2 linked regions of the Halorhodospira halochloris genome follow. The protein of the gene in region 1 binds, or shares a complex with, the protein of each later gene. Links are inferred from orthologs where the notes say so. Each region holds a gene or a part of one and is shown on either strand. Other genes may lie near its edges.

Region 1 (7,485 bases):
AGCGCGAGATTGAGCGCTGCCTAGCTGGGCGCAGAGTTCCCCCAATGGTGGAGCAGCTGATCAGGGATAATTGGGCACGATTGTTGCTTCTAGTCTACGTAGGAGAGGGGCCTGATTCGGATGAATGGGTGCGCAATTGTGCTGTTATGGAACGCCTGGTCTGGAGCTTTCAGGCGCCCTATGACGAACTCGCCCGGCAACGCCTGGTGCTGGAGATTCCGCTGCTGCTCCACGAGCTTACCGATGGCCTATATTTGGTTATGCAGGAGCCGATCGAGCTGACAAAGATACTCCGTGCTTTGGAAGGGGAATATCTTAAGTGCTTGATTGAGGATGACCCTGAGCTTAGGCGGATCAGCGCTAATGATGAGCCTGGCGATAGCTCTCCTCGGCCTGAAGATTTCGGTTCTCTGGATAAACTCGCTGAGGGCACTTGGTTTGAGTTTAACTGCTTTGCAGATGATCCGCTGCGAGCCCGCCTAGCTGGCAAAGACGCCAAAGGTACCATGGTGTTTTGTGATCGAGCCGGCTTTAAGGTTCTGGAGCGCACGCCAGAGGAGCTTGCTGGGTCTATTGCTAAGGGCGAGGCTAAGGTTCTCGATGATGAAAAGCTGCTTGACGCTGGCCTGTCACGAGTGATGAGGCGGTTGTGCGATCGGAGGTTAGGCCACGGCGAATGATCCTCTTACGCCACATCTTTGCAGCACTGATCTGCCCCCTGATTTTGCTCCACCTGGTGAGCGGTTTTTTCTGGGTTGGTGGGGCAGCGCTTGGCTCTACGCGGGCCGGTAGAGCGGCGGCGACTGTGTGGAGTAGGGCCTTGTTGATCCTATTTGGAGTGCGCCTGCACCAAAATGGTAAACCGCTCAAGGGTGCGTTATGCGTAGCCAATCATCTGTCGTGGCTGGATATCGTCGCCCTGAAGGCGAGTTTTGACGCTTGTTTTTTAAGTAAGGCCGAAGTTAAGAGTTGGCCCATTATTGGCCTGGTTGCCTCCTGGTTAGGTACTTTATTCATTGGGCGCGGCGCTAACGGTGCCGCAGAGCGGGCGACGCAGCAAATTGCTGAGCGTTTGCGGGCAGGTGAAACAGTCATTTTTTTTCCTGAAGGGCGGATTAATCAGGATCGTGGCCTGCTGCCTTTCCGTCCGCGGTTGTTTAAGGCTGCCTACGACGCGCAGGCCCTGGTTCAGCCGGTAGCTATTCGCTATCTGAGTGCTAATGGCGATTTGGGGCACCTTGTGCCTGAGTATAATATGTTAAAGAGCGTGTGGTGGTTGGCAGGCAGGCGCGAAGTTGAGGTTGAGATTACCTTCCTCGAGCCGCTTGAGCCCGCTGATAGGCCGCGCCGGCAAATAGCCGATGAGTCGCGGGCTCGGGTTGCGCGGGCTTTGGGTTAAGCTAGCGCCGCGATGCTAATCGCTCAAAGGCTGCCCGTAGTCGCGGATCGGCGGTGGCAGAGGCGGCTCGTTGTAACGTTCGGCTGGCCTGATCGCTTATTGGCCCTGGTGGCTGTAGGGTGCTGCGTCGCTTACTCTCCCTGGCGACCCGAATACTCACCCGGTGCGGTCGCGGCGCGCCAATGCGCTGCGCTGTATCCTGCAGCAAGCGCGAGAGGTAGCGTAGTCGCGTTGCCCAGCCTCCACTTTGGGCTACCAACACCATCTCCTCTTCATCCAGCCGGGCCAGGTGCCAGCGCCCGCGCATCTCGTCGGGGAGAGCGAACTGCATGCGCCGACGCAGGCCGTCGAGTTCGCGGGCATGATCGATTAGGGATTTGAGGGTCCCTGGGTTGGAGTTCAAGCGTGGTGCTAGCCGGTACAGCTTGCCTTGGCGCGACTCTAGGGCCGGTTTAATGGTCAGTGCAGGTGGTCGTGAAGCCGGTTTGGGGCTGTTTTTGGCGGCCTGCGTCTGTGTTCTTGCGGTGCCTCCAGCTGATTTAGACATCAGTTCTTAGTCTCCACCATTACCAATCAAGCGCCATTATCTGTATCCTGTGGGCATCAAAATCGCCGAGCGAATGTGACAAACGAACTATGCTACAGACTATAATCAAGAGAGTTTTTGGAACCCGCAATGACCGCGCCCTGAAGCGGCTGCGTAAACGCATCGCTAACATCAACGAGTTGGAGCCGCAGATCCAGCAACTTAGCGATGAGCAACTGCGCGCCAAAACCGATGAATTCAAACGCCGCCTGGCTGCCGGTGAGACCCTTGACGATATTCTCGAAGAGGCGTTTGCCGTCGTCCGTGAGGCCTCCAATCGTACTTTGGGTCTGCGCCATTTCGATGTCCAGCTGCTCGGCGGCATGGTGCTTCACCAAGGTAATATAGCCGAGATGAAGACCGGTGAGGGCAAGACCTTGGTCGCCACCCTGCCGGTCTATCTTAACGCACTCACCGGGCGCGGCGTCCATGTGGTTACCGTAAACGATTATTTGGCGCGCCGCGATGCCGAATGGATGGGCAAGATCTACCGTTTTCTCGGTATGGAAGTCGGGGTTGTGGTCTCCCGTCAACCGCGCGAGGAGAAGGTCGCAGCTTATCAGGCCGACGTAACCTACGGCACAAATAACGAGCTGGGCTTCGACTATCTGCGCGATAACATGGCCTTCCGCAAGGAAGATAAGGTGCAACGCGACCTCTACTATGCCCTCATAGATGAGGTCGACTCGATCCTTATCGACGAGGCGCGAACCCCGTTAGTTATCTCTGGCCCTGCTGAGCAGCCGGGTGAGTTATACGAGGCGATGACTCGGGTGGTGCCCAAGCTCGAGCCTCCTGAGCGCCAGGCTAGCCCGGATGATGAAGAGGAGCCACCGGGCGACTACCAGATTGATGAGAAATCACGCCAGGCCTTCCTTACCGAGCAGGGTCACGATCATGCCGAGCAACTGCTGCGTGCCGAAGGGTTGCTCGGTGAGGGGGAGTCGCTCTACGACGCCCGAAATATCAATCTGGTGCACCATTTGACCGCCGCGCTGCGGGCGCACACGGTGTATCAGAAGGATGTTCACTATCTGGTACGTGACAATCAGATCGTTATTGTCGACGAGTTCACCGGTCGGGCCATGCCGGGGCGGCGCTGGTCGGATGGCCTGCACCAGGCGGTGGAAGCCAAAGAGGGGGTTCCGATTCAGGCCGAGAACCAGACCCTGGCCTCGATTACCTATCAGAATTTCTTCCGCCTCTACGAGAAGATCGCCGGCATGACCGGTACCGCCGATACCGAGGCGTTTGAGTTTCACCACATCTATGGACTGGAGGTGTTGTCAATACCGACCCACCAGCCGATGGTTAGGGAAGATAATAACGATCTAGTCTATCGCACCAACGAAGAGAAGTTTGATGCCATAGTCGCTGATATCAAGGACTGTGTCAGCCGCGGTCAGCCGGTGCTGGTCGGCACAACCTCGATCGAGGCCTCAGAGCGGGTCTCCAGTGCCCTCAAGCAGGCAAATATCGACCACAATGTCCTCAATGCCAAGCATAATGAGAGCGAGGCGCAAATCATCGCCGACGCTGGGCGCCCGGCGACGGTAACTATAGCTACAAATATGGCTGGTCGGGGTACTGATATTGTCCTCGGTGGGAATCTGGATGCTGAGTTGGCAGAGCTTGGTGAAGACGCCGATCAACAGGAGATCGCTAGGCGCAAGGAGCAGTGGCAGCAACGTCACGATCAAGTGGTTGAGGCCGGTGGCTTACACGTTATCGGCACCGAGCGCCATGAGTCGCGGCGGATAGATAATCAGTTACGTGGGCGATCCGGGCGTCAAGGCGATCCGGGTTCGACACGTTTTTATCTCTCGCTGGAGGATCCGCTGCTGCGCATCTTTGCCTCTGAGCGGATGTCGACAATGATGCAGCGCTTAGGCATGGAGCATGGCGAAGCCATAGAATCGAGGATGGTGTCGCGGGTCATCGAGAATGCCCAGCGCAAGGTTGAGGCGCACAACTTTGATATGCGCAAGCACCTGCTCGAGTTCGATGATGTCGCCAATGACCAGCGTAAGGTGGTCTACGAGCAGCGCAATGAACTGCTTGATGCGGACGACGTGGCCGAGACCTGTGAGGCGATCCGGGAAGATGTTATCGATAAGGTGATATCTGAATATATCCCGCCGGGGTCGATAGATGAACAGTGGGATGTTGCCGGCTTGGAGAAGGTCCTGGCTGATGAATTCGGCCAGCCTATGCCGCTCCAGCGTTGGCTTGATGAAGACGATAGCCTGCATGAGGAGACCTTGCGTCAGCGCATCCATGATGAGGTTGAGAAGGCCTATCAAGAGAAGGAGCAGCAGGCCGGCAAGGAGGTGCTGCGCCACTTCGAGAAGGCGGTAATGCTTCAGGTGCTCGATAAACACTGGAAGGAGCACCTTGCCGCTATGGACTATCTGCGCCAGGGGGTTAGCTTGCGCGGCTACGCGCAGCGCAATCCCAAGCAGGAGTTCAAGAAGGACGCTTTTGAGATGTTCCAGCGGATGCTGGAGGGGCTCAAGCGCGAGGCGGTAGCGGTCTTGCTGCGGACCAAGGTTCAGGCTGAAGAGGACGTGGAGGCGCTTAACGAGGAGCGTCGGCGAGAGGCTGAGCGCCTTGAGCAGTTGCGCCAGAATGCAGCCGATGGCAGCGCCGCGGCAGCTGCCGGCCGCGGCACTGGAGTAGGGGCCGCCCTGGGCATGAGCCCTGGGGCAAGCGCCGCCGCCTCAGGAGACGGTAGGCAGACAGCTGGTAGTGGTTCGGCTGGACAAATGGGCAGTGCCACCGCTGGTGGTACTACTCGTGCTGATGTTGCTCAGGCGCGGCCGCGCTCGGCTCAGCAAGACGGTAACCGGGCGCAGTCGAGTGCGGGCCAGCAGGGCCAAGGTGGTGCAGCGACCAGCGATACGGTGGTGCGTGAATCACCTAAGGTCGGCCGTAATCAGCCCTGCACCTGCGGCTCGGGCAAGAAGTACAAGCACTGCTGCGGGAAGTTGTAGATGAGCCCTTGTCAACATTCCATCACTCCGCAGCCGGTCGCCGGCGTCCGCGTTGGTAGTGTATGTGCCGGTATTAGGCAGCCTGGACGGCCAGATTTAACCCTTATCGAGCTAGCCGCGGGTAGTAAGGCTGGTGCTGTCTTTACCCGCAATCAGTTCCGTGCCGCGCCGGTATGGATAGCTGAGCGCCATCTTAGCAGTAATGCGCCGCGTTACCTGCTGATCAACACCGGTTACGCCAATGCCGGTACCGGTGAGCGTGGCGAACCGGATGCCCTGGCCTGTTGTCGGGCGGTGGCTGATAATTGTAACTGTGCCCCTGAGCAGGTGATCCCTTTTTCTACCGGCATTATCGGTGAACCATTGCCGGTCGAGCGGGTGGCAGCGGCCATCCCTAATGTCTGCGCCGATCTGCGTGAGGATGGCTGGGAAGATGCTGCCTGGGCTATCCATACAACCGATACTCGAGCTAAGCAGGTTAGCTTGCACTTCGAGCTTAGTGGCGGGCCCTGTACCATTACCGGCATAGCTAAGGGGGCGGGGATGATCCGTCCGAATATGGCGACCATGTTGGCTTTTATCGCCACCGATGCCGGGCTGAGCGATACTGCTCTCGATCGAGCACTGCGCCACTCGGTCGGCCTTTCTTTTAATCGGGTTAGTGTCGATGGGGATACATCGACTAATGATGCCTGTCTGCTCGCAGCTACCGGTGTGGGTCCTGAAATCGAAGGAGAGGGTGCCGATTTTGAGCGTTTTCAGGCGGCCTTGGATGCTGTCTGCATCGATTTGGCGAAGGCTATAGCCGCTGATGGCGAGGGCGCATCGCGCCTGGTGGAGGTCGAGGTGCGTTCCGCGGTAAGTAGTGCCGAGGCGGAGCAGGTTGCCTTTACGGTAGCGGAATCACCGTTGGTCAAGACTGCTCTAGCAGCTGCTGATCCAAACTGGGGCCGAGTCTTGGCAGCGGTGGGGCGGGCAGGCATTGCTGATCTTGATGTCAACCGACTGCGCCTTTTTTTTGGCGAGCAGCTTATCGCTGAACATGGCGGCCGCAGCAACAACTACGATGAGGCAGCCGCCGCAGCTGAGTTGGCGCGCCCTCAAGTAGCGGTAACCATTGATTTGCAGCGCGGTAACTCTAACGCAACTGTCTGGACTTGCGATTTGACCGCCGAATATGTGCGAATAAATGCCGAGTACCGGAGCTAGATTGCCTGCAAGTGCTGGGAAACCTCGACAATTACCCGACTTCTATTTAATTACTCCTACTCAGCCCGATGACTGGCAGGCGTGGCTGGATCTGATAAGACGCTCGTTCTTTGATCCGGGGGTCGGCTGGTTGCAGATGCGCCGACACGACCTGGATGATCAATCTTTCCTGGAGCTTGCCACCGAGCTATATGCTCTATGCCGGGAGAACGGCATCCCTATGCTAGTTAATCGCGAACCGTGGCTTGCCGAACAAATCGCAGCAGATGGTCTCCATTTGAGCGAAAGTAGGCTCTTTGAAAAGGGCATAGAGCAGCGGTTGCGGCCTTTTGCCTGGGTTGGAGCCTCCTGTCATGGCGTCGAGTCGTTGCAGCGTGCTGCTGACATAGGTGTCGATTTTGCAGTCCTCTCCCCGGTGCACTCGACGCCTAGCCACCCTGGACGTCAGCCGATCGGTTGGCAGGGATTCGCCGCTACGGTAGCTCAGGTGGATTTGCCGGTCTATGCCCTCGGCGGTGTTGCTGCTGCAGACTTGCATACCGCCAAGGTGCACGGTGCTCAGGGCATTGCAGCGATTCGCGGCCTATTGCCGTGACTCACCAATCCCTCTATAGCGAACAGAGGGCGAGTTGAAAGTTGATGTTATCATGCACGGCCTGAGGCCGGGTCATAGTATCTGGTTGACGCAAGAAGCGGATGGTTATCAAATGCCGGTTGCCGCTTATCTCCGGTATTACCGTATCGCTGCAGGTGACGCGCAGGCGCAACATCTGAATTTGCGCTTCGTCATACGGGGTGCGCCTCTGCCAGGCCCCCTTCTCCGCAATCTCAGAGCTGAACGGCTGAGCTTCGCGCTGTACGCGTAAGGCGAACAGTACCGCTGCGCGCAGATCGGCGAAACTATCGTACCAGCGTTGCATGTCGGCAAGTCGCTGTTCATAGGGGCGAGAGAGCCAGCGGTGGTAGCTGGGCAAGTCAAAGCTGCAGGTGCCTGCCCCAACCCCGAAGCGCTGCGAAATCAGTGCGAGCAGTTCATCTTCACGCAGAACTCCGCCCAAAGCAGCATCGGGTTCGCCTACGCGGCGCAGCAGTCGGCGGCACTCGTCAACATCTGCGCTAGTGCCTTGTTCGGGAGCTCCGCCGGTGCTACTCAAACGGCTGAGATTGCTGCTTAACCGGTCGAGCTCTTTGATAACTTCTGAGCGTACCTCGCCGCGATCGAGAAGTTGCAGTGTATGTATAAAAGCCTCAACAGCCGTGCGGCTGTCAATGCTGTCGCGCCTTTGCATAGCAGTGCC
Region 2 (4,698 bases), 520 kb from region 1 along the record:
CTGTGATCAACAATATGGTCCAAGGAGTCAGCGAAGGGTTTGAGCGCCGCCTCGAGTTGCGCGGTGTAGGATACCGGGCACAACTGCAGGGGGCTACGCTCCATTTGACCTTAGGGCATTCGCATCCGATAAATTTTGTGCCTCCTGAGGGGGTAACTCTCGAAGTGCCATCACAGACCGAGGTTGTTGTCAGGGGTGCTGATAAACAGCTAGTCGGAGAGGTTGCTGCACAAATACGTCGTTTCAGGCCTCCTGAACCTTATAAAGGCAAAGGCGTGAGGTACGTTGGTGAGCGAGTGGTCTTAAAAGAGGCCAAGAAGAAGTAAAGGTGGGAACGGACATGGAAAAGAAAATTGAGCGCATGCGTCGTGCCCGCAAAAGCAGGGGACGTATAAGGCAAAGGGGGGCTTATCGGCTCTCGGTTCATCGTACCCCACGCCACGTCTATGCTCAGGTTCAAGCCCCGGATGGGTCTCGGACCTTGGCGGCTGCATCGACAGTTGAGCCGGGCTTACGGGACCGCAGCGGCGGTACTGGTAACATCAATGCCGCAAGTGAAGTAGGACGCATGATAGCTGAAAGGGCCAAGGAGGCAGGAATAAACCAAGTGGCCTTCGACCGTTCTGGTTATCGCTATCATGGGCGGATTCGGGCACTTGCGGAGGCAGCTCGCGAGGCTGGGCTACAGTTTTAGGTTAGAGGCATAAGTTTATGGCTAATGGAGAACAGGGTGCTGCGGACGGGCTCCGTGAAAAGCTTATAACCATCAACCGTGTGGCTAAAGTAGTCAAAGGCGGGAGACAGTTCGGCTTTACTGCGCTCACGGTGGTTGGTGATGGAGACGGGCGAGTCGGTTTTGGCTATGGGAAGGCTAGGGAGGTCCCGGCTGCAATACAGAAGGCAATGGAGCGTGCCCGCGTCAATATGCGGCGAGTGCCACTCGACGGCGCTACGCTGCGATATCCCGTAACCCACTTTCATGGCTCCAGCAAGGTGTTTATGAAGCCCGCTTCACCCGGTACAGGAATAATCGCCGGGGGTGCCATGCGAGCTGTCTTTGAGGTGGTGGGTGTGCAGGATGTGCTGGCGAAGTCGGTCGGTTCGCGCAACCCCATTAACGTTGTTAGGGCAACTGTTGATGGTCTGGCGCAGATGGATTCTCCTGAGGACGTGGCCGCCCGCCGAGGCAAAGCGATAGAAGAGATCGTGGGCTAATCATGGCAGAGAAAAAGATGATCAGGGTGACGCTTAGGCGCAGTCCTCATGGTCGGATAGCCGATCATAAGAAGTGTGTGGCTGGGCTTGGACTGCGACGTATGCATCAAACTGTAGAAGTCGAAGATACACCGCAGAACCGCGGGATGATAAATAAAGTCTCTTATATGCTGGAGACCAAGGAGGTTTAATGCGCCTTAATGACCTGTCTCCTAAAGAGGGCACCAAGACCAAGGCCAAGCGCGTTGGGCGAGGCGCTGCCAGTGGGCTTGGTAAGACCGCAGGCCGAGGACATAAAGGTCAACATAGCCGCTCCGGCGGATTTCACAAGGTCGGCTTCGAGGGCGGTCAAATGCCCCTGCAGCGCCGTGTGCCTAAGTTTGGCTTTAGTTCACAGAGAGGTCTCTACACAGCCGAGGTACGACTAAATGAACTGAACTCGGTCGAGGCTGGTGATATTGATATGGACACCCTCAAAAAAGCGGGCGTTGTCCGAAAAAATATGCGTTTTGCCAAAGTCATTGCCTCGGGTGAGCTTAGTCGAGCCGTCACTATACGCGGATTGAAAGTAACGAAGGGCGCTCGCAAGGCTATAGAAGCTGCCGGCGGGCGAGTCGAGGAGGTTTGATTTGGCACGCTCTGGTGGCGCTGCATCAGCACTGAGTGGAATGGGCAAGCTGACTGAGGTTCGTCAGCGTCTGCTGTTTGTCTTGATGGCCTTGATCATCTATCGGATTGGTACGCACATTACCATTCCGGGGATAGACCCTGCTGCTTTGGAGCAGATGGTCGAGGAGCAGCGCGGCACCATTCTGGAAATGTTCAACATGTTCGCTGGTGGCGCCCTAGAGAGGTTGTCAATCTTTGCTTTGGGGGTCATGCCTTATATATCAGCGGCCATCATAATGCAGTTAATGGCCGCGGTTGTGCCGTCGCTTGAGCGGCTTAAAAAGGAAGGCGAGCGAGGCAGGCGCAAGATTACCCAATATACGCGTTACGGCACCCTAGGTTTGGCTACTTTTCAGGGCTTTGGTATCAGCATTGCCCTTCAGCAACAGGGGGTTGCGGCAACGCCTGGGCCTATGTTCGTAGTGATATCTACTGTAACATTAGCAACGGGCGTTATATTCCTGATGTGGCTAGGTGAGCAGATCACCGAGCGCGGCATAGGTAATGGTATATCTATCATTATATTTGCCGGCATAGTTGCCGGGTTGCCCGGTGCACTGGGTGGCGCATTAGAGCTACATCGCACCGGGGAGCTAGGTACAGCAACGATCTTGGCCCTGCTCACCATGGCGGCTGCTGTCACTGCCTTTGTTGTATTTGTAGAGCGCGGCCAACGCCGGATAACGGTGCAGTACGCGAAGCGTCAGCACGGCAAGAAGATGTATGCCGCTCAGCAGAGCCATTTGCCACTGAAACTGAATATGGCTGGTGTCATTCCGCCTATCTTCGCATCGAGCATAATACTGTTCCCGGCCACGCTGGGTCAGTGGTTTGGCGATGCTGAAGGATTCGGTATTATTGGCGACATAGCTGCGACACTGTCGCCTGGCCAGCCGATATATGTGGCTCTTTATGCGGCTGCAATAATGTTTTTCTGTTTCTTCTACACAGCATTGGTATTCAATTCTCGGGACACAGCCGACAACCTTAAGAAGTCGGGGGCGTTTATCCCGGGGATTAGACCAGGGGAACAAACAGCGCGGTATATCGACCAGGTAATGACGCGGTTAACGTTCGCTGGAGCGCTTTACATAACCGCGGTCTGTCTGATGCCTGAGTTCTTGATCTTGTACTGGAATGTGCCATTTTACTTCGGCGGCACTTCATTGCTGATCAGCGTAATTGTAGTGATGGATTTCATGGCGCAGCTGCAGTCGCATCTTGTGTCCCATCAGTATGAGCCACTCATGAAGAAGGCTAATTTGAAAGGACACAAACGTCCGGGTGGTGGACTGTTACGCTGAGGAAAGATGGCTTAACACGTCAAAAAGGGTGGCATGAGGGCATGAAGGTTGGTATCCTTGCCGCTCTTTGCGTCGAGGAGAAGGCGCATTCCCAGAGTTGGAGTAGGAACGATGAAGGTAAGAGCATCGGTGAAGCGGATTTGCCGTAATTGCAAGATAATTAAACGTCGCGGAACAGTGCGAGTTATTTGCACAGAAGCGCGTCATAAGCAACGGCAAGGTTAGCGGATAGGCCTGGGACGATTCCAGGCATAGCTATTGAGCCTAATAAGACAATGTAGTACGTGAGCATCACGGGAGATTGGCCCCATGGCCCGAATCGCAGGGATAAACATTCCGGTTAATAAGCATGCTTGGGTGGCGCTCACCTCCATCTATGGCATTGGTGGAACACGCGCCCGGCAAATTTGTAAAGACTCAGGCGTTGCTCCTGATAGGCGAGTAAAAGATCTCGGCGATGCCGATGTCGAGGCACTGCGTCGCGAGGTTGCCAATTATGTCATTGAGGGCGATCTACGCAGGTCAGTGGCAATGGATATCAAGCGCCTGATGGATTTGGGATGTTACAGAGGCATTCGTCACCGCCGTGGACTGCCTGTCCGCGGACAGAGCACCCAGACGAATGCACGAACACGTAAAGGACCAAGACGCGGCCCGGCAAGCCGTTGAGGTTATCGATTAAACCGCGCGCGGGCCAAGACTTGGCGGCCAGATAAGCACGCTGAGAATAACGGGAATCGAGAGATATGGCTAAGGCAGCTAGCCGCGGAAGCGGCAAAAAAAAGGTAAAACGCACAGTTAGCGACGGCGTAGCGCATATAAACGCTACGTTTAACAATACGCTAATTACTATTACAGACCGTCAGGGTAATGCCCTTGCTTGGGCTAGTGCCGGAGGAAGTGGGTTTAAAGGCTCGAGAAAGAGCACGCCATTCGCCGCACAAGTGGCTTCGGAGAACGCCGCTCGCACGGCGCAGGAGTATGGCTTGAAAAACCTAGAAGTTCGAGTTAAAGGCCCTGGTCCTGGACGCGAGTCTGCGGTACGGGCGTTGAACGCCGTGGGCTATCGGATAACCAATATTGCGGATGTGTCACCGATTCCGCATAACGGTTGCCGTCCGCCGAAGAAGCGACGGGTCTAAGGAGGAAGCACTCGCCATGGGGAAGTATATTGGACCTAAGTGCAAGTTGGCACGGCGTGAAAAGACCGACTTGTTTCTCAAAAGCGGAGTCAGACCGCTAGATTCGAAATGTAAGCTAGAGCAGCCTCCTGGTCAACACGGCCAGCGACGTGGCGGTAGGATGTCCGATTACGGCTTGCAGCTGCGCGAGAAGCAAAAAGTGCGCCGGATGTACGGCGTGATGGAAAAGCAGTTCCGCAATTATTACAAGGAAGCAGTGCGGCTACGGGGAGCAACCGGGTCCTTGCTGCTACAGCTGCTCGAGTGCCGTCTAGATAACGTTGTTTATCGGATGGGCTTTGCAACTACGCGCGCCGAGGCTAGGCAGC

What was found. The genes of interacting proteins can lie anywhere in the genome.
Region 2: the proteins of secA (region 1) and secY are in contact, whole or in part, in a crystal structure (PDB 3DIN), measured with the Thermotoga maritima proteins. The link is inferred for Halorhodospira halochloris from one-to-one orthologs. Residues at the interface, in WP_004082002.1 of Thermotoga maritima: Glu261, Ala262, Arg263, Lys300, Ala301, Arg302, Thr303, Ile304, Ile305, Leu323, Tyr324, Asp325, Pro326, Val329, Ser330, Tyr333, Ile336, Lys340, Phe345, Val349, Glu363, Phe364, Tyr374, Ser375, Gly376, Gly377, Glu393, Ile395, Thr482, Ser483; in WP_004081795.1 of Thermotoga maritima: Glu108, Gly109, Glu110, Glu111, Ala236, Glu237, Arg238, Arg239, Ile240, Thr241, Ile242, Gln243, Tyr244, Ala245, Arg246, Arg247, Val248, Thr249, Gly250, Arg251, Arg252, Val253, Tyr254, Gly256, Ala257, Ser258, Thr259, Tyr260, Leu261, Pro262.

Annotation. Positions count from the first base shown.
Region 1 is NZ_AP017372.2:1,900,628-1,908,112, reverse strand. What follows is about bases 1,694-5,178. They hold secA (preprotein translocase subunit SecA), read left to right. Parts: upstream 1,694-2,035; coding sequence 2,036-4,978; downstream 4,979-5,178. Other genes in these bases: argJ (bifunctional glutamate N-acetyltransferase/amino-acid acetyltransferase ArgJ), read left to right, coding at 4,979-5,178; HH1059_RS08670 (DciA family protein), read right to left, coding at 1,694-1,946. In the rest of the region: HH1059_RS08680 (DUF1631 family protein), read left to right, coding at 1-680; HH1059_RS08675 (lysophospholipid acyltransferase family protein), read left to right, coding at 677-1,399; more of HH1059_RS08670, read right to left, coding at 1,401-1,693; more of argJ, read left to right, coding at 5,179-6,187; HH1059_RS08655 (thiamine phosphate synthase), read left to right, coding at 6,168-6,782; cell division protein ZapD, read right to left, coding at 6,796-7,485. UniProt on the Escherichia coli protein: Required for protein export, interacts with the SecYEG preprotein conducting channel.
Region 2 is NZ_AP017372.2:2,422,286-2,426,983, reverse strand. The notes cover bases 1,055-4,016. They hold secY (preprotein translocase subunit SecY), read left to right. Parts: upstream 1,055-1,844; coding sequence 1,845-3,188; downstream 3,189-4,016. Other genes in these bases: rpsK (30S ribosomal protein S11), read left to right, coding at 3,935-4,016; rpsM (30S ribosomal protein S13), read left to right, coding at 3,498-3,857; rpmJ (50S ribosomal protein L36), read left to right, coding at 3,300-3,413; rplO (50S ribosomal protein L15), read left to right, coding at 1,406-1,843; rpmD (50S ribosomal protein L30), read left to right, coding at 1,218-1,406. Also shown: rplF (50S ribosomal protein L6), read left to right, coding at 1-326; rplR (50S ribosomal protein L18), read left to right, coding at 341-694; more of rpsE, read left to right, coding at 712-1,054; more of rpsK, read left to right, coding at 4,017-4,330; rpsD (30S ribosomal protein S4), read left to right, coding at 4,347-4,698. UniProt on the Escherichia coli protein: The central subunit of the protein translocation channel SecYEG. Consists of two halves formed by TMs 1-5 and 6-10.